Regions from separate parts of the Enterocloster sp. genome, predicted to be linked through region 2. Evidence: predicted binding sites of a transcription regulator. Region 2 holds the regulator's gene; each other region holds the start of a gene.
The links. The regulator HrcA, encoded in region 2, represses chaperone genes, less so after heat shock. The targets are predictions, from matches to a motif close to TGTTAGCACTCNNNNNNNNNGAGTGCTAACA.
Positions count from the first base shown of each region.

Region 1: a site for HrcA is predicted at 4,343-4,373, ahead of ACZM6M_RS01750 (co-chaperone GroES). Genes of this name have one in related genera too.
Region 3: a site for HrcA is predicted at 1,626-1,656, ahead of clpB (ATP-dependent chaperone ClpB). Genes of this name have one in related genera too.

Region 1 covers NZ_DBMACH010000001.1:343,481-349,903, reverse strand. The annotation lists gene ACZM6M_RS01765 (acid phosphatase) at 1-475, shown strand, start outside; gene ACZM6M_RS01760 (serine hydrolase) at 591-2,081, opposite strand; gene groL (chaperonin GroEL) at 2,298-3,920, opposite strand; gene ACZM6M_RS01750 (co-chaperone GroES) at 3,966-4,250, opposite strand; gene ACZM6M_RS01745 (glycoside hydrolase family 2 protein) at 4,449-6,038, opposite strand; gene ACZM6M_RS01740 (AraC family ligand binding domain-containing protein) at 6,189-6,423, shown strand, end outside.
Region 2 covers NZ_DBMACH010000003.1:264,999-271,421, forward strand. The annotation lists gene dnaJ (molecular chaperone DnaJ) at 380-1,540, opposite strand; gene dnaK (molecular chaperone DnaK) at 1,708-3,570, opposite strand; gene grpE (nucleotide exchange factor GrpE) at 3,609-4,199, opposite strand; gene hrcA (heat-inducible transcriptional repressor HrcA) at 4,206-5,252, opposite strand; gene ACZM6M_RS05290 (DUF5688 family protein) at 5,616-6,423, shown strand, end outside.
Region 3 covers NZ_DBMACH010000006.1:80,129-86,551, reverse strand. The annotation lists gene ACZM6M_RS08185 (hypothetical protein) at 1-581, shown strand, start outside; gene ACZM6M_RS08180 (hypothetical protein) at 703-1,551, shown strand; gene clpB (ATP-dependent chaperone ClpB) at 1,725-4,316, shown strand; gene ACZM6M_RS08170 (DUF4250 domain-containing protein) at 4,337-4,516, shown strand; gene cls (cardiolipin synthase) at 4,732-6,264, shown strand; gene ACZM6M_RS08160 (putative ABC transporter permease) at 6,303-6,423, shown strand, end outside.

The DNA.
Region 1 (6,423 bases), on a different contig from region 2:
TGATGCCTTTGACCAGTGGAAAAATGACATCGACGGAGAAGGAAGCCTTACGAAAAACGGCTCCGGCACTCTGGAACTGTGGGGAAATAACAGCTATACCGGCGGCGTCCATGTAAACGGAGGAACGCTCACCGCAGCCTCTCCTTACGCCTTCGGATACAGCTCTGTAGACAATCATGCAGCCATTACAGAAAATGTAAACGGCGCGCTTAATATCTCGGGCGACTTTACACAGGGCGCTGAGGGTGATTTAACCTTAAAGATCAGCGGTCCTGAAGATATGCTCGCAGTAGGCGGAACTGTAAATGCAGGCGGCGACCTGATCCTTGATTTCACCAATTATTCCCAGCCAGCTTCCGGCATGACCGTTCTGACTGCCGATCAGATCAATGGCAGCTTTGCTTCTGTAAAGATCGTTGGACTGGCGGATGGAAAGACCGTAGAAGTAACTGATCAGGCAGTTATCGTAAAATAATAAAACAGCATGCCATCAGGCACACTGCATGAAGAATGCGGCAGACCCACACAAACAGTCTGCCGCATTTTTATAATCGATTGCCAGTTGATCATCCTGTATACAGAAATATCCCCTACCGGATCCAGGCTCCGTCCGCTCCTACCCGGTATCCGTCCGGGGTTGTGGCATTTGTCATCATCACACCGTCTGCTCCCAGATAGTACCAAACTCCATCCTGGCTTTCTTCCCAGTAGTTTTTTGCCATAGCACCGTTGGAACGCAGATAGTACCACTTTCCATCAATCTGGCGCCAGCCTTTTGCCATAAATGTATCTTCATCGATCCAATAGGTTCCTTCTGCATCAGAAACCCATTCCCCACTGGCTTTTGCTCCGTTATCCTTGACAAAATTCCAGCCTTTTTCCGTCTTTGCCCAGCCGTGCTGAGAAGAAACACCAGGTCCGCCCTCTGTACCTGTGACCGGAACACCCGTGCTTCCCGAGTTCTGGGGAGCACCCGTATTTCCCGGTACAACCGTTACTCCTGATGCTCCTGTACTTTCGGGAGCACCGGCTGCTCCCGATGGGCCGGCACCAGCTCCGGGACCGCCGCTTCCCGCTCCTGTCTGGGAAGAACCTGCATTCTGTCCCCCAGTCTGGTTTGTTTCAAGCGCTCCTGCCTTTGCCAGCTCAAATCCATAGTCCAGCATGGCCTTTGTATCCACATAGTGGGTGGAACGGCTCTTCATCACTACCGCGATCATGCGGACTCCATTCCGTTCTGCCGCCGTTACCAGTGTATTTCCTGCCTTGGAGGTATAACCCGTCTTCCCCCCGATTATCCCCTCATAATAACGGGAATCATTGGGATTTAACATCTTATGTCCCATTGTGACCGTAAGCCCGGAAGGATTCTTTTTCGTAGCCAGAAGACTGTATGTCCTGGTGGACGCTACTGTCCTTACCACCTCATTCTGAAAAGCAGCTCTGGCGATCAGCGCCATGTCCTTTGGCGTGGTATAATGCTCCGGATCATTTAATCCATGGGGATTCGTAAAATGGGTGTTGGTACAGCCAAGTTTAACCGCCTTCTCGTTCATCCTGTCTGCAAATGCCTGGACACTGCCTGAAACGTGTTCTGCCAGCGCATTTCCTACTTCGTTAGCAGACTTTAAAAGCAGGGCATACAGACACTGGCGGACCGTCATGGTATCGCCCTCCACCATACCGATGGAAACAGCTCCTGATTCCAGATTTGTAGTAGCTGATGCTGAAAATGTCACCGTATCATCCAGGCTACAGTTTTCTGCCACTAAGAGAGCCGTCATCAGCTTTGTAATACTGGCCGGATAATAGCGGGTGTCTCCATTTTTGGAAAACAGCACCTTTCCCGAAGCCCCGTCCATGAGCACCGCCCCCTCAGAGGACACAACCGGCTGGGCAATATTTAAACGTTCTGTATTTTCCTGTGATGCAGGTGCTCCCGTTCCAGAAGGCTCTGAGGAAGAGCTTTGTCCTGTTCCCGGATTTAAAGGCGTAATCGTTACCGCATAAGCCGGAAAAGACAGCCCCAAGACCGCAGCTGTACATATACCAAGAACCCGCTTCCATCTGTATGGTTTCATATATCAAGTACCTCGTTTTCTATCCAATGTATTTTTCCAGTATATCACAGTTTTCTTTTACAAAAAAGCACAGAAGTATTACATTTTCATTAAGGCTGTACCCGTTTCTTTTCTCAAAAACCCTCATTTACGCAAGAATCCCCCCTGGTTCTGAGAATAAATCCCAGATCCAGAGGGAATCCGTAGTTTTATATTTTACCAGTTTTGACAGGGAAATTAGTACATTCCGCCCATGTCAGGTGCTGCAGGAGCTGCGGGAGCCGGCTCCTTGATCGCTGCTACAACAGACTCTGTTGTAAGCAGAGTAGATGCAACGCTGGTAGCGTTCTGCAGAGCGCTTCTTGTAACCTTTACAGGATCCAGGATACCAGCCTCGATCATATCTACAAATTTCTCATTGTATGCGTCAAAACCGCATCCAACCTCAGACTCTTTTACCTTATTTACAACAACAGCGCCTTCCAGACCTGCGTTGGAAACGATGTGGAACAGAGGAGCCTCCAGAGCCTTTAAGATGATCTTAGCGCCTGTCTTCTCATCACCTTCCAGACCGTCTACTACCTTCTGAACATCTACGGTAGCATGTGCGTATGCAGAACCGCCGCCTGCGATGATGCCTTCCTCAACTGCCGCACGGGTTGCATTTAATGCATCCTCCATACGCAGCTTGGCTTCCTTCATCTCTGTTTCGGTAGCAGCGCCTACACGGATAACAGCTACGCCGCCTGCCAGCTTAGCCAGACGCTCCTGCAGCTTCTCCTTATCGAACTCAGAGGTAGTCTCACCAATCTGCTTGCGGATCTGAGCCACTCTTGCTGCAATCGCTTCCTTATCGCCCTCACCATCAACGATGATGGTGTTTTCCTTCTGTACCTTAACAGATTTTGCACGGCCTAACTGATCTAAGGTAGCATCCTTCAGATCCAGACCAACCTCTTCGGAAATAACGGTACCGCCGGTCAGGATTGCGATATCCTGAAGCATCTCTTTTCTTCTGTCGCCGTAGCCCGGAGCCTTGACAGCAACTACATTGAAGGTACCTCTTAACTTATTTACGATCAGAGTTGTTAATGCCTCTCCCTCAACATCCTCAGCGATGATCAGCAGTCTTGCGCCCATCTTTACGATCTGCTCTAACAGAGGCAGCAGATCCTGGATATTGGAAATCTTCTTATCAGTGATCAGAACGTATGGATCATCCAGATTTGCTTCCATCTTATCCATATCGGTGCACATATATGCGGACAGGTAGCCTCTGTCAAACTGCATACCTTCTACCAGATCCAGCTCTGTCTTCATGGTCTTGGATTCCTCGATGGTGATAACACCGTCCTTGGAAACCTTCTCCATGGCGTCAGCTACCATTGTACCTACCTCATCATCCGATGCAGAGATAGCTGCTACTCTTGCGATCTGAGCCTTGCCGCCTACAGGCTTGCTCATAGCCTTGATCGCCTCAACAGCTGCGTCTGTGGCCTTCTTCATACCCTTTCTTAAGATGATCGGGTTAGCGCCTGCTGCCAGGTTCTTCATGCCTTCATTTACCATAGCCTGTGCCAGAACGGTTGCTGTGGTAGTACCGTCGCCTGCTACGTCATTTGTCTTGGAAGCAACTTCCTTGATCAGCTGTGCGCCCATGTTCTCAAATGGATCTGCAAGCTCGATTTCCTTTGCAATAGTAACACCGTCATTTGTGATCAGCGGTGCGCCAAAGGACTTGTCAAGAACTACGTTGCGTCCCTTAGGGCCTAAGGTTACGCGAACGGTATCTGCTAACTGATTTACGCCTGCTTCCAGTGCCTTGCGGGCATCTACGCCATATTTAATCTGCTTTGCCATGTCAATCAACCTCCAAATTTATAAATAAGTCCGTATTTTTAATGATTACTCTACTACTGCCAGAATGTCGCTCTGCTTAACGATCACATACTTCTCGTCATCCAGCTCTACCTCTGTTCCTGAATACTTGGAATAGATTACAGTGTCGCCGGCCTTTACCTGCATAACCACTTCCTTGCCGTCAACCACGCCGCCTGGTCCAACTGCGATTACCTCTGCCTGCTGTGGCTTTTCCTTTGCTGCTCCCGGAAGAACGATGCCGGACTTGGTAGTCTCCTCTGCAACTAACTGCTTTAATACGACCTTGTCAAATAATGGTACTAACTTCATATCTGGATTCCTCCTTGTGATCATTCATTATTTTCTCTCAGCTTTTGCTGTTTCCTGCTTCTTTTGTTCACAATGTAAGTTATACCACTGCTTATTAGCACTGTCAAGAGTTGAGTGCTAATATTTTCTAAAATATTTGTGAAGTATCATTAGATCATACAGCTCCGCTTACTCAAATATGACTAAAACAACGCCATTTTACTCAATTTCGCAGAACACCTCATAGGAAGGCTTTTCATTTCCATACAGATCCGTCGACCCATGGATCCGCTGCTTCATTTTCCCCTCCCCATATTCCCCATAGTGAGTTCGATAGTCATTTAAGGAAAACCATACATAGCCTGCCATATTTTCGAGGCTTTTATATACCGGGATCCGCTCTCTTAAGATCTGCGCCCTTCTCTCATCGCCCCCTTCAAAAGCGGGCTCACACAATCCAAATTCCGTAACCATGGACGGCATACCGCCAAACTTCTCATACGTCCTTCGGATCACCCCTTCTACATCCTCACAGGGCTGCCAGAGACCCAGATACTCATTCCACATGGCAATATCGCCATACATGGCCGCATCATCCAAATCAACATTTGCATCTCTGGAAACCGTATTGGAAACATAATTCACCAGCCTGCTGCCATCCAGTTCTTTAAAATACCGGTACATCTCCTTTGCATACGCAATGGTTTCCGGAAGTTCTCCCCCAAGCTCATTTCCAACGCCCCAGCAGATAATGGACGGATGGCTGCCGTGATAATGCACCATTTCCCCGGCCTGCTGCTTTGCCAGCGCAAGCTGCTCTGATCCGGCTTTCTTTGGCTGTCCCCAGAAAGGAATCTCCTCCTGAACCATAAGTCCGTTTTCATCGCACCAGTCCAGGATCCTTCTGTCCTGCTGCCAGTGGAAACGGGTAAATACGCAGCCAGCCTGTTTTAACTGAGACAGGCATTTTCTGCTGTGCTCAAAGGGCTCTGCCATGCCATAATCCGGATGAGAACCCGGCATCCACTCACAGCCCTTCATAAAAATTCGCTTTCCGTTCAGATATACGCCCGCTCCCTTTACTTCTATGGTGCGCAGGCCGATCCGTTCAGAAGCCATATCCTGTTTTGTGCGCACCTGCACCACATAAAGCCGGGGATGCTCCGGCGCCCATAGCTTAAGGCCCTCAAAGGGGATACGGACCAGCGTGTCTGTATGGATCGTTTCAGACAGCACTATGTGTCCGGTTTTGTACTCCGACACCTGAACCAGGGCCTCTTTCGCTGTTCCTTTTATATAAAACTCCAGATAACCGCTGCAGGTCTGTCCGCTTATGGATTCAATGGCATACCCTGTTTTCATTTCCATAATATCGTCCTTTTCCATCCGGATCAGACATACATCCCGGAGCAGCCCTCCGTCATCCGCCCAGTCATAATCCAGTCCATGAGGGAGCATATCCTCTTTTTTACTGTTGTCTGCGACTACACAGATCTGGTTTTTCCCCCGTACTGCCAAATCAGTTATATCCAACTCAAAGGGCGTATATCCAGAGCCTGTATGGCCTCCTGCCGGTATTCCGTTTACAAATACCCTGGCCGTATGAAATACACAACCAAAATACAGCACTGCCCTGTCCCATGGCATTTCATCCAGTTCAATTTCTGTTGTATATTCTGCCGGTCCTCTGTAAAGCTGTACCGGCCGCTCATTTTCCACATTCCATGTATAAGGAAGCGTCACTCTTTTTTCAAATCCAAGCTCCGGGATTTTAAAATCCCAATCCTTTAATTCTGTAATACACTTCATCTCTGCCACCTCTGTTATATAGACTTAAAGATTCACAGGCTGATTGATTGACCCCTGTTCTGTTTTAGTATACAATGAAGCAGCGGAAATTTCTTTTGAAATATCGCCGAATAATTTCAAAATCCTGCTGTATGGCAGAGTAGGAGGAATATGCAAAAAGGTATCTTACAGTCATCCGAGCTTTTTTTCTATTCCGGCGCTTTTAATCCCAGGCTCTTTTTTTACCCTTTAAGCGCAGGCCATTTTTACTGTACCAGTGGATACCGGGTAGACCGCAGCTCCTTTGACAGTATTTTAATCGCTTACATCGTCCGCGGTACCTTTTCTTTTTTATATCAGGGACGTGAGCTCATGATCAAAAGAGGCTGCATTATTTCCCCAGCTT
Region 2 (6,423 bases):
TCTTAATTTTTCTCAAAAATTCAGGACGGCGCGAAATCGTGCAGAAACAGCCCCGTCAAGCTTGCTTGTAAGGAGCTGTTCCTGCACGATTTCACATCGGATGAACATCCGATGCTTCTTGACCCGCAAGCGGGTCAAGAAGATCCCCGCCCGATCCCTAAAAAACCAGCTCCCGCATCCCCTCGCTCCCAAAGATAAAGCTTTTCCCCTTCCGCATCCCCCCCCTCCAACAACATCCTCCCCACAAAAAAAGAAAACCGCCCCCAAAACGTCTCTCGTCATCCTCACACAAAACCATCCAACAAGAGCAATTCCAGGGCGGTCTCCCGCTCACATCAGTCAAAGCACGAAACGCGCCTGCACTCAGCGCATCTCATCTTCATTTTTCAAAAAATTCTTTAAACCCCTTCTTCTTAGGCTTCCCTTCCTCCGAAGCCACCCCATTCATAGCTTCATCAAACCGCTTCAGGGCCTCCTTCTGAGCCTGGGTCATTCTCTCAGGAACCTGAACCACTAAAGTCACATAGTGATCCCCTCTCACATTCCGGTTTCTTAAGGAAGGCACCCCCTTCCCCTTCAGCCGCACCTTCGTATCAGTCTGCGTACCAGGACGAACCTCATACTCCACTTCTCCGTCCACTGTCTTAATCCGGATCGTACCACCTAAAGCCGCTCTTGCAAAGGAAATCGGCACGGTAGAATAAATGCTTGTATCCTGACGCTTAAAGATCGGATGCTGGGAAACAACTGCCTCCACTAGCAAGTCGCCTCTCTCACCGCCGTTGATACCGGGCTCTCCGCCTCCGGCCATACGAACGCACTGACCATTGTCAATACCGGCAGGAATGGACACCTTAAACTTCTTGCGGACTGTCTTATACCCCGTACCATAGCAATCCGGACACTTTTCCTTGATCACCTTGCCTGTGCCGCCACACTCCGGACAGGTCTGTACATTCTGTACCTGTCCAAAGAAGGACTGCTGGGTATACATGATCTTACCCTTTCCATTACATTTTGTACAGGTCTGGGGCGACGTACCCGCCTTTGCGCCTGTTCCGTTACAGGAAGAACAGGTCTCCTTAAAATTAATCTCAATTTCCTTCTCACAGCCGAACACAGCCTCTTCAAAGGTGATCCTCACTGCGGTTCTTACATTTGCGCCCCTTGAAGGACCGCTTCTTCCTCTGGAGGAACGGCCGCCGCCAAAGATATCTCCAAAAATATCTCCAAAAATATCTCCCATATCCTGACCGCCAAAGTCAAAACCGCCGAAGCCGCCAAACCCTCCTGCGCCTCCGCCTCCCTGCTCAAAGGCGGCATGGCCGAACTGGTCATACTGCTGGCGCTTCTGAGGATCGCTGAGCACGCTGTAAGCCTCAGATGCCTCTTTAAATTTGGCCTCTGCCTCCTTGTCTCCGGGATTGGCATCCGGATGATATTTTTTGGCGAGCTTTCTGTATGCCTTTTTCAGGGCATCGTCATCCGCGTCTTTGGAAACGCCCAGAACCTCATAGTAATCTCTCTTACTCTCTGCCATGTTGTTTACCTCTTACATATCTATCAGAACATTTTCTCTTAAATAAAATATCCCCGGACAGACCTTTAGGTCCGGCCAGGGGGCATCTCGCCCAATGGACCGGACCTCTGGCCTTACGGTTTTATATAATGGATTCCCGCCCTGCTGCAGGCGGGAATCCTTTCTCCTTACACTTCCTTAAAGTCTGCGTCTACTACATCATCATCCGGTCTGGAGCCGCCTGCTGCGCCGCCCATGTCAGGGCCTGCACCTGCTGCTCCTGCCTGCTGTGCCTGCTCATATACCTTTGCAAAGAGCTTCTGAGCGCTGTTCATCAGCTTCTCCTTGCCGGACTTGATATCCTCTACCTGAGCATCGGTCATCTGATCTACCGGAGCACGGTTGATTGCTTCCTTCAGTGCATTTAAGTCTGCCTCTACCTCTGCCTTATCATTGGCATCAATCTTGTCTCCAACCTCTTCTAAGGCCTTTTCAGTCTGGAATACCATGGAATCGGCGTCATTTCTGGCGTCAATGGCTTCCTTGCGCTTCTTATCCTGAGCCTCATACTCAGCAGCTTCCTTTACAGCCTTGTCGATATCAGCGTCAGACATATTGGAGCCGGAGGTAATGGTGATGTGCTGCTCTTTTCCGGTTCCCAGATCCTTTGCAGATACATTTACAATACCGTTAGCGTCGATATCGAAGGTTACCTCGATCTGAGGGATACCTCTTCTTGCTGGCGGAATTCCATCCAGACGGAACTGTCCAAGAGTCTTGTTATCTCTTGCAAACTGACGCTCACCCTGTACCACATGGATATCAACAGCAGTCTGATTGTCAGCAGCAGTAGAGAAAATCTGGCTCTTCTTGGTAGGAATGGTTGTATTTCTCTCGATCAGTCTGGTAGCTACGCCGCCCATGGTCTCAATGGACAGGGACAGTGGGGTAACATCCAGAAGAAGGATATCTCCGGCGCCTGCATCGCCTGCCAGTTTTCCGCCCTGGATTGCAGCACCGATGGCTACGCACTCATCCGGATTTAAAGACTTGCTGGGCTCTTTGCCTGTGATCTGCTTTACCTTTTCCTGTGCAGAGATCATACGGGTAGAACCGCCTACTAACAGCACCTTTCCAAGCTCAGAAGCAGTGATGCCTGCATCCTTTAATGCATTCTGTACCGGAATTGCGGTGCGCTCGATCAGGTCATGGGTCAGCTCGTCAAATTTTGCTCTGGTTAAGTTCATATCCAGATGCTTTGGTCCCTCTGCAGTTGCAGTGATGAACGGAAGGTTGATATTGGTAGTAGTAGCGGTAGACAGCTCCTTCTTTGCCTTCTCAGCTGCTTCCTTTAATCTCTGAAGAGCCATCTTATCAGCGGAAAGATCTACGCCCTCTGCCTTCTTAAACTCAGCGATCATCCAGTTTGTAACTGCATTGTCAAAGTCATCGCCGCCAAGATGGGTATCGCCATTGGTGGAAAGAACCTCGATTACGCCGTCACCGATCTCGATAATAGAAACATCAAAGGTACCGCCGCCTAAGTCGTATACCATGATCTTCTGCTCATTTTCATTGTCAAGGCCGTAAGCCAGCGCTGCCGCTGTAGGCTCGTTGATGATACGCTTTACTTCCAGACCTGCAATCTTTCCTGCGTCCTTGGTTGCCTGACGCTGTGCGTCATTAAAGTATGCGGGAACAGTGATAACAGCCTCTGTTACTGTCTCGCCTAAGTAGCTCTCTGCATCTGCCTTCAGCTTCTGAAGGATCATGGCAGAAATCTCCTGTGGTGTGTACTTCTTTCCGTCAATGTCCACCTTGTAGTCTGTGCCCATATGGCGCTTGATGGAAGAAATGGTGCGGTCTGCGTTTGTAACTGCCTGACGCTTTGCTGGCTCGCCTACCAGTCTTTCACCTGTTTTTGTAAATGCCACGATAGATGGTGTGGTTCTTACGCCCTCTGCATTTGCGATAACGGTTGGCTTTCCACCTTCCATAACGGCAACGCAGCTATTCGTTGTACCTAAGTCGATACCAATAATCTTGCCCATAGTTATTTCCTCCTGATTTGATCAATCTATAAAATATTTTAGTTTGCAACTTTAACCATACTGTGTCTTACAACGCTGTCCCGGTACATATATCCCTTCTGGAGCTCCTCCGCAACGATATTTTCTCCCAGGCTCTCATCCTCCACATGCATCACTGCATTGTGGAAATTGGGATCAAATTCCTTTCCGGCTGCCTCAATGGGCTTTACTCCGGCTTCCTCAAAGACCTTCTGGATCTGCTTGTAGATTTTTTCCATGCCCTCTGCAATGGGATCTTCCTTTTTATCCTCAGGGATTACTGCCAGGCCTCTCTCAAAATTGTCGATCACGGGAAGGATGCGCTCAATGATATCTCTGGCGCCCATCTCATACATGGAAGATTTCTCCTTTTCCGTTCTCTTTCTGAAATTTTCAAATTCAGCCATCTGGCGTTTTACCCGGTCGGTCAGCTCCTCGATCTTTTCATCTCTCGGATCCTTCTTTTTCTTAAAGAAACCTCCCTTTGACGCGTTATCCGCAGCTTCTTCTGTCTGAGTCTCTGCTTCCGCAGTTTCCTCTTTGACAGCGTCTGCCGCTTCCTCTGTCTCCGGAATATCTGTTACTTCTTCCTTCTTATTATCTTCACTCACTGCTTATCACCTTTCATCCTTTTTAAATGCTGCATCCAGCTGGCTCATCAGATTCCGCAGCGTTCCAAGGACCTTTTCATAATCCATACGCTTCGGTCCGATAATTCCGACTGTTCCCCGAAGTCCTCCGCCCAGATCGTAATTGGCTGTAACCACGCTGCAGTCCTTCATGGACTGAACCGGCGTTTCATCACCGATATAGACCTGGATCCCGGCGTCACCGCCGTTTTCCGTATTGACCTCGGAAACAAACTCCTGAAGCATTTCCTTGTGCTCCAGTGTCCCGATCAGCTTGCTGGCCTTATCGCCTTCTGAAAGCTCCGGATACCGAAAAATATTCGTAGCCCCGCTGGTATAAATCTGAAGATCTTCTCCGCCGGCCTTGATCGCTTCCGCAACCTCGTTTAAGACCAGCTCCACCACCTGGCTGTGAATGCCTGCATCCTCCTTCAGACGACTGATGATATCCAGATTGATTTCTTCAATCGTCAGCCCGTTTAAGCTGCTGTTTAACAGGATGTTCAGATTCAAGAGTTCCTGTTCCCCCAGCTCTTCCGCAATATCGATCATGGTATTTTTAACGATATTTCCTTCTACCACAACCACTACCAGAAGCTTATGTGCCTCTACTCTGGACAGCTGGATAAATTTCAGCTTTGTCTTGTGGTAGCTGGGGCCGCTGATCATGGCCGCATAATTGGTATTGGCCGCCAGAACCTGAGCCATCTTTTTAAGGACCAGTTCCAGCTTATCAACCTTCTGAACCATCATATCCTTAAATTCTGTAACTTCATTGTCCTTTTCCTGCATGATCTGGTCTACATAGAACCTGTATCCCTTATCGGAAGGAATACGCCCTGCGGAAGTGTGGGGCTGAATGATATATCCCATCTCTTCCAGATCTGACATCTCGTTACGGATGGTGGCAGAACTCAGTTTTAATTCTGAATACTTGGAAATGGTTCTGGAACCAACCGGTTCGCCTGTCTCCAGGTAGGTTTTGATGATCGCCTTTAATATGGTGATCTTCCGGTTATCCAGCTGTGTATCCATCGTTTCCTGTCACCTTCCTCTCCTGCGATTATTAGCACTCAATGCTTTGGAGTGCTAACATCTACATTTCATAATATATTCCTTTCTCTCTGTTTTGTCAAGGGATTTTTCATTTTTTTCATGATCTTATTTCCTGTATATACAGTTTTCTCTTGACAAAAGTCCTCTCTGCCTTTATTCTGGACATAGATTCATTTTTATTTCACAAATCAGAATTTCTGTCTGTTTTGTAACCTTCTAAACATTCTTTTATATACGTTTCAGATCCTGTTCAGGAATGATATCCGGACAATATTTTTCTTACCTGCTATGAAGCTGCCTTTTGCAGTTTACATAAATATAATGTACTAAGGGGGTATACATTTGGTATACGACGTATTTCTCAACAAAATCAAAACGGGCATGGAACAGGCCCTGGGAAAGGAGTATGAACTGAGCCTGCACAGGATCACCAAAAACAACGGCCTGATTCTGGATGGTCTGTGCATTTCCAAAGACAAAAATCCGGTAGCTCCTGCTATTTATCTCAATAACTGCTACCATCAGTATCTGGAAGGCTGCTCTTTGGAGGAAATCACTCAGGAGCTTTTGGAACTGTACCGCTCCAATGAGGCTTTGCCCACCATTCATCCGGCCCGGCTTTCCGATTACAGCGCCATGAAATCCCGGACCGCCTGCCGCCTTATAAACACGGCTGCCAATGAAACACTTTTGCAGGATATGCCTCATATTCCATGGAACGATCTTTCCATCGTATTCTACCTGTTTCTTCAGGAAAATGATACCGGTATAATGACTGCCGGAATCCATACCTCTCATCTGAATACCTGGGGTATTTCCCAGGATGAACTCTTTCAGGCTGCCATCTCCAATGTTTCCCAGCTCTTTCCTCCGTCCATTACCAGTATGGACTGTATTTTAGAGGATCTGACAGACTCCGTCCCCGACCTGAACAGACAGGCCATGACCCCTTTCTATGTTCTTTCCAATACCTGCGGAATCAACGGAGCAATCTGTATGCTCTATCCTGATGTTCTTAAACATTTCTCAGAAGGGATTGAACGCGACGTGCTGATTCTTCCCTCCAGTATCCATGAAGTTCTGCTTCTTCCCGATGAAGAAGACATTTCTTATGACGAACTCAGCCAAATGGTAGCCCAGATCAATGCCT
Region 3 (6,423 bases), on a different contig from region 2:
AGGAGAGTCGGGTACTGGGGGAGGAGTGGAGAGAGGATTTTCAGGCGCCTGTGACATTTTATTCCTATGGAGCAGATGAATATGAATTGGGTGGAATAAAAATTTCCGGGGAAGATATCCTGGATTCAGCTTTGGCAGAACAGGAGCTTCTTTTAGGAGAAATGGGGCTTTCGTCCGAGGCTTACCATATCACATCTATGGATTGGGATGGGGAAAGCTTTATGGATGAAACGGGCCAGGTCTGCCGCAGGGCGTCGGCAAGGGGAGAGAGGCTGCTGCGTGATTACGAGGCTGTATACAGAGGACAGGTTCAGGTTGTGGAGCCGGTTTCCTATGAGGTGTCCGCTGTGTATGAACCTGCGGAACTGGGGAATATTTCTAATTCAGAAAAAGAGCAGGAAGAGGCATTGGTTTTAGAGCCGGAAGCGGCAGAAGAGCCGGATCCATTTTTACGCTGGATCCGAACCGGAGTGACTGTTACGGCTGCATTGGGAGTTTCAGGCATATTGTTGGGGATTGTTCTGTATTTTACAGGGAAAAACAGGCGTAAAAGCCAGGAAGAGGAGCTGAAATATAATTAGAGCTTAATGATTTTTTTATAGAATTCTAAAGAAAATTTCAAAGAAAATACATAGTAAAAACACAGATTACGTAGTAATATGTATCGTGTATACAGAAATGAATGGAGAGGAGAGTTCATTTATGAAAAGAAAATATTTTATGATCGCAGTGATGGCAGCTGCCCTTGGAATGACAGCCTGTTCATCTCAGAAAACAGAGACTGAGGCAGCAACGGCTACGACAGCCGCGTCTTCGGTAGCAGAGACAACCACGGCAGAGGCTTCTTCCGAGGAAGAGGAGGCAGAGACGGAGAGCTTTTACGGTATTGTAAAGACAGTAGAGGATACGGTTATTACAGTAACAGACGATGCCGGAACAGAAGCCGGATTTGACGTGTCCGGAGCAGAGCTTACCGGAGCAGAGGCCATCGGTGAAGGCGATGAGGTAGATGTTTACTACACAGGAGCGCTGGGAGAAACGCCGGCAAAGGCCGTAGAGGTTGATATTGTGATTTCCGCAGCAGAGGAAGCCGAGGAGGAAGCTGCTGAGGAGGATGATCTGACAATTACGGGAACCATTGAAAGCACAGAAGATGGAAGCCTTGTTTTAAAGACGGAGGACGGTTCCTATACCTTAAATACCCTCATTGCCCAGACGGTCACAAAGGATGGCGTTAAGGCCGGCACAGAGGCAGATATTACATATTATGGAGATCTGGAAGATGAGGAAGTTCCCGCAGTCGCTACAAAGATCGTGACTGCAGACGCCAGAGATACAGAGGACGCGGGAATTAAGACCCTTACCGGTACCGTAGCAGAGGCAGAGAGCAATCATGTTGTTCTGGATACAGAGGATCCGGAAAATACCTTCTTTTCATTTGTGGGGGAAGATGGGATGTTTGACGGCTTAAAGACCGGAGATACGGCTACTGTGATCTATGAGGGTACATTAACAGCCAAGACCATTAAAGCATTAGGACTTAAAAAGTAAATAATTTCTTTTACACCCACCTGTTGGAATCGTTCCGGCCGGCGGGTGTCTGCATATAAAGGATTCTGTAAAAAAATTAGCACTCGACTCTTGACACTGCTAATAACATGTGTTATAGTACGCATAGAACAAAGAACAGAAACACGATTCCGCAGCAGAAAGGGGAATGGCGTATGAATATCAATAAATTTACACAAAAGTCCATGGAGGCGGTGCAGGGCTGTGAAAAGCTGGCGTATGAGTACGGCAATCAGCAGATCGATCAGCCGCATCTGCTTTACAGTCTCCTGACCTTGGATGACAGCCTGATCATGAAGCTGGTTACGAAAATGGGAATCCAGGGAGATATGTTTAAAAATGAGGCCAAACAGGCCATTGAGAAGCTTACAAAGGTAAGCGGCGGCGGCCAGCTTTACATCAGCAATGATTTAAACAAGGTACTGATTAACGCTGAGGATGAAGCAAAGGCTATGGGAGACGAGTACGTTTCGGTGGAGCATTTGTTTTTAGCACTTTTAAAGCAGCCCGGACGGGAAATGAAGGAGCTGTTTAAGACTTATGGAATCACCAGAGAACGGTTTTTGCAGGCGTTGTCCACCGTCCGGGGCAATCAGAGGGTAGTCAGCGACAACCCGGAGGCGACCTATGATACACTGGAAAAATATGGTTATGACCTGGTAGAGCGGGCCAGAAACCAGAAGCTGGATCCGGTGATCGGCCGCGACAGTGAAATCCGCAACGTAGTCCGTATTCTGTCCAGAAAGACAAAAAATAATCCGGTGCTGATTGGTGAGCCCGGCGTAGGTAAGACAGCCGTTGTAGAAGGTCTGGCTCAGAGAATCGTCCGGGGCGATGTGCCGGAGGGCTTAAAGGATAAAAAGCTCTTTGCCCTTGATATGGGAGCCTTAGTGGCAGGAGCCAAGTATAGAGGCGAATTTGAGGAGCGTTTAAAAGCAGTTCTGGAAGAGGTAAAAAAGAGCGAAGGCCAGATCATCCTCTTTATTGATGAGCTTCATACCATTGTGGGAGCAGGAAAGACAGAGGGATCCATGGATGCGGGCAATATGTTAAAGCCCATGCTGGCAAGAGGCGAGTTGCACTGCATCGGCGCTACTACCTTAAATGAATACCGCCAGTACATTGAAAAGGATGCGGCCTTAGAGCGCCGGTTCCAGCCGGTTATGGTGGCAGAGCCTACGGTTGAGGACACCATTTCCATTCTCAGAGGACTGAAGGAGCGGTATGAGGTTTACCATGGCGTAAAGATCACAGATTCCGCTCTGGTAAGCGCAGCCATGCTGTCCGACCGCTATATTTCCGACCGTTTTCTGCCCGATAAGGCCATTGACCTGGTAGATGAGGCCTGTGCAATGATCAAAACTGAAATGGACAGTATGCCCGCAGAATTAGACGAGCTGTCCCGCAGGCTGATGCAGATGGAAATCGAGGAAGCAGCATTAAAAAAGGAAACAGACCGCTTAAGCCAGGATCGTCTGGCAGATTTACAGAAGGAGCTGGCAGAGCTGCATGATGAATTTACCGCAAAAAAGGCTCAGTGGGAAAATGAAAAATCCAGCGTAGACCGCCTCTCTGCTCTCCGTGAAGAGATTGAGGCTGTAAACCGCCAGATCCAGGATGCCCAGCAGAAATACGATCTGAACAAGGCGGCAGAGCTTCAGTATGGAAAGCTGCCCCAGCTGCAGAAGGAGCTGGAGGCAGAGGAAGAGAAGGTTAAAAAGGAAGATCTGAGCCTGGTTCATGAGAGTGTGACAGAGGATGAGATTGCAAGAATTGTGTCCAAATGGACCGGCATTCCTGTGGCAAAGCTTACAGAGAGCGAGCGCAGCAAGACCCTTCATCTGGATCAGGTGCTCCATAAGAGAGTCGTAGGACAGGACGAGGGCGTTGAGAAGGTCACAGAGGCCATTATCCGGTCAAAGGCAGGAATTAAAGATCCTACGAAGCCCATTGGTTCCTTCCTGTTTTTAGGCCCCACCGGCGTAGGTAAAACAGAGCTTGCCAAGGCTCTTGCAGAGTCACTGTTTGATGATGAATCCAATATGGTGCGCATTGATATGAGCGAATATATGGAGAAGCATTCTGTGGCACGTCTCATTGGAGCGCCTCCAGGATATGTGGGCTATGATGAGGGCGGACAGCTTACAGAGGCTGTGCGCCGCAAGCCCTACAGCGTAGTGCTGTTTGATGAGGTGGAAAAGGCACATCCGGATGTATTTAATGTGCTGCTGCAGGTACTGGATGACGGACGGATCACAGATTCTCAGGGACGCACGGTGGATTTTAAAAACACCATTATCATTCTTACTTCCAACATCGGCTCCCAGTATCTTTTAGAGGGGATTGATGAGAATGGCTCCATCCGCCCGGAGGCTAAAGAGGCTGTGATGAATGACCTGAGAACTCATTTCCGTCCGGAGTTTTTGAACCGTCTGGATGAAATGATTCTCTTTAAGCCTCTGACAAAGGAAAATATTGGAAGTATTGTGGATTTATGCATTGCGGACTTAAACCGCCGTCTGGCAGACCGGGAGTTAAAGCTGGAGCTTACAGAGACAGCGAAGGCCTTTATCACAGAAAACGGCTATGATCCCGTATATGGCGCCCGTCCTTTAAAGCGGTATCTGCAAAAGAATGTAGAAACCCTGGCAGCAAAGCTGATTTTAGGAGGAGGGCTGCGGGAAGGCGCTGTAATCGTGATCGATGTATCGGAGGATGGAAGCAGGCTTATCGCTTATACGGAATAAAAAGAAAGGAAGGTCATAAGGTGAATAAGATTCCAAAGGATCCCATGATCCTGTTCAGCTTTGTGAATACACAGCTTAGAGACCGTTTCAGTTCATTGGAAGAGATGTGCAGAGAAATGGAGCTGGATCAGTCTTATATAGAAGAAACTCTGGAAGGTGCAGGGTTTTCCTATGATCCCAAACGGAACTGCTTCCGCTGATGGTTGGCAGCAAAAGCCGGCTTTATCTGATGTCTGGTCAGATAGGGCCGGCTTTTTTGAGGTGGTGCGAAAGGGCGAAGGCTGGAAATAAATAACAGGATGTGGTAGACTGGACAAAAGATCATTCACGGAATAGGGATGTATATTGTGATGGGGGATCTGTTAAGCTATAGTAGGAATACCCGATAGAGGATGAACAAAGCAGGAGGAGATATATGGGAGTGATATTCAATGAGGCAGAGGCTGTCTGGGAATGGCTTATGACGCATCTTATCGTAATCAATCTCTTGTTTTCCATTATTATTATTTTTTTCCAGCGCAGAGATCCCAGATCGGTATGGACCTGGCTGTTTGCTCTGAACTTTATTCCGGTGTTCGGAATTATATTTTATCTTCTTTTCGGCCAGGATTTAAAAAAGAGCCGGATGTTTAAGGTAAAGGGAATCAGCGATCGGCTGAATATGCCGGTTAAAAGCCAGGAAGAGATTATCCGCTCAAGCGATATTCCGGAGGAAATGATGGATCCCCTCATAAGGGATTTCCGCAGCCTGATCCTCTATAACCTGGAAACTTCCGGAGCTGTGCTTACGACCGACAATCAGGTGAAGATCTACACAGACGGCCAGGCGAAATTTGAAGGCCTTCGGACCGCTCTGCGCCGTGCCAGCCGATTTATCCACATTCAGTATTATATTATTAAAAATGACGAGGTATTTGATTCGATCGTGCCGATTCTGGAGGATAAGGTGCGTGAAGGCGTAGAGGTGCGGATTCTTTATGACGGCATGGGGGGGCGCTTTATGCCGAAACGCCGGTGGGAGGAACTGCGCCGCGCCGGGATTTTAGTCGGTGTATTTTTCCCTCCTATTTTAGGCTGGCTGAACCTGCGTGTAAATTACAGAAATCATAGAAAAATCGTTGTGATAGACGGGAATGTGGGATTTGTAGGCGGTTTTAATATTGGACGTGAATATATTTCAAAGGATCCCGGATTCGGTTATTGGAGAGATACCCATCTGCGGATCACCGGTGAAGCAGTGATGAGCCTGCAGATCCGCTTTGCACTGGACTGGAATTATGCTACGGGAGAGAATCTCTTTAAAAATGAGGCCTATTTCCGGACAGATCTGAAAAAGAAGACGGACGTCCGAAGGGATAAAGAAAGACCGGCCTGGCCTGATCCTGAACTGGAGGGAAGCCAGGTGGGAATGCAGATCATTGCCAGCGGTCCGGATACCAGAGAACCCCATATCCGAAACAACTATCTGGAACTGTTTCACAAGGCAAAGCACCATATTTATATTCAGACGCCTTATTTTGTGCCGGACGACGCCATTTTTTCGGCGCTTAAGATGGCTGCTTTGTCCGGGGTCGATGTGCGTCTGATGATTCCCTGTAAGCCGGATCATCCGTTTGTGTACCGGGCAACCTGTTCTTATGCAGGAGAACTTTTGGATTATGGTGCAAAGGTCTATATCTATACTAATGGTTTTCTCCATTCCAAGGGGATTATGGTTGACGGCCGGGTCTGCTGCTATGGCACTGCCAATATGGATATCCGGAGCTTTGAACTGAATTTTGAGGTAAATGCTACGATTTATGATGAGGCGGTCACGGCAGAACTGGAGCAGGCATTTATGAATGACCTGCCTCACTGCCGCCAGATAACAAGAGAGGATTATAAAAAAAGAGGCCTTCTGACCAGGATCAGGGAGCAGGGAAGCCGTCTTTTGTCTCCGCTTTTATAGGAAGAATAATTTTCAGTTCTGCTGTCCATACTAGCCCTATGAAGAGACAGTATAATGGAAAATTAAAAGAATCGCTCCGCAATTTCTGCCGCTGCGGGATTGCGGGCTGGTGTCTGGAGGTCATTTTCACTTCATTGGAATCCTGGATGCGGGGAGATA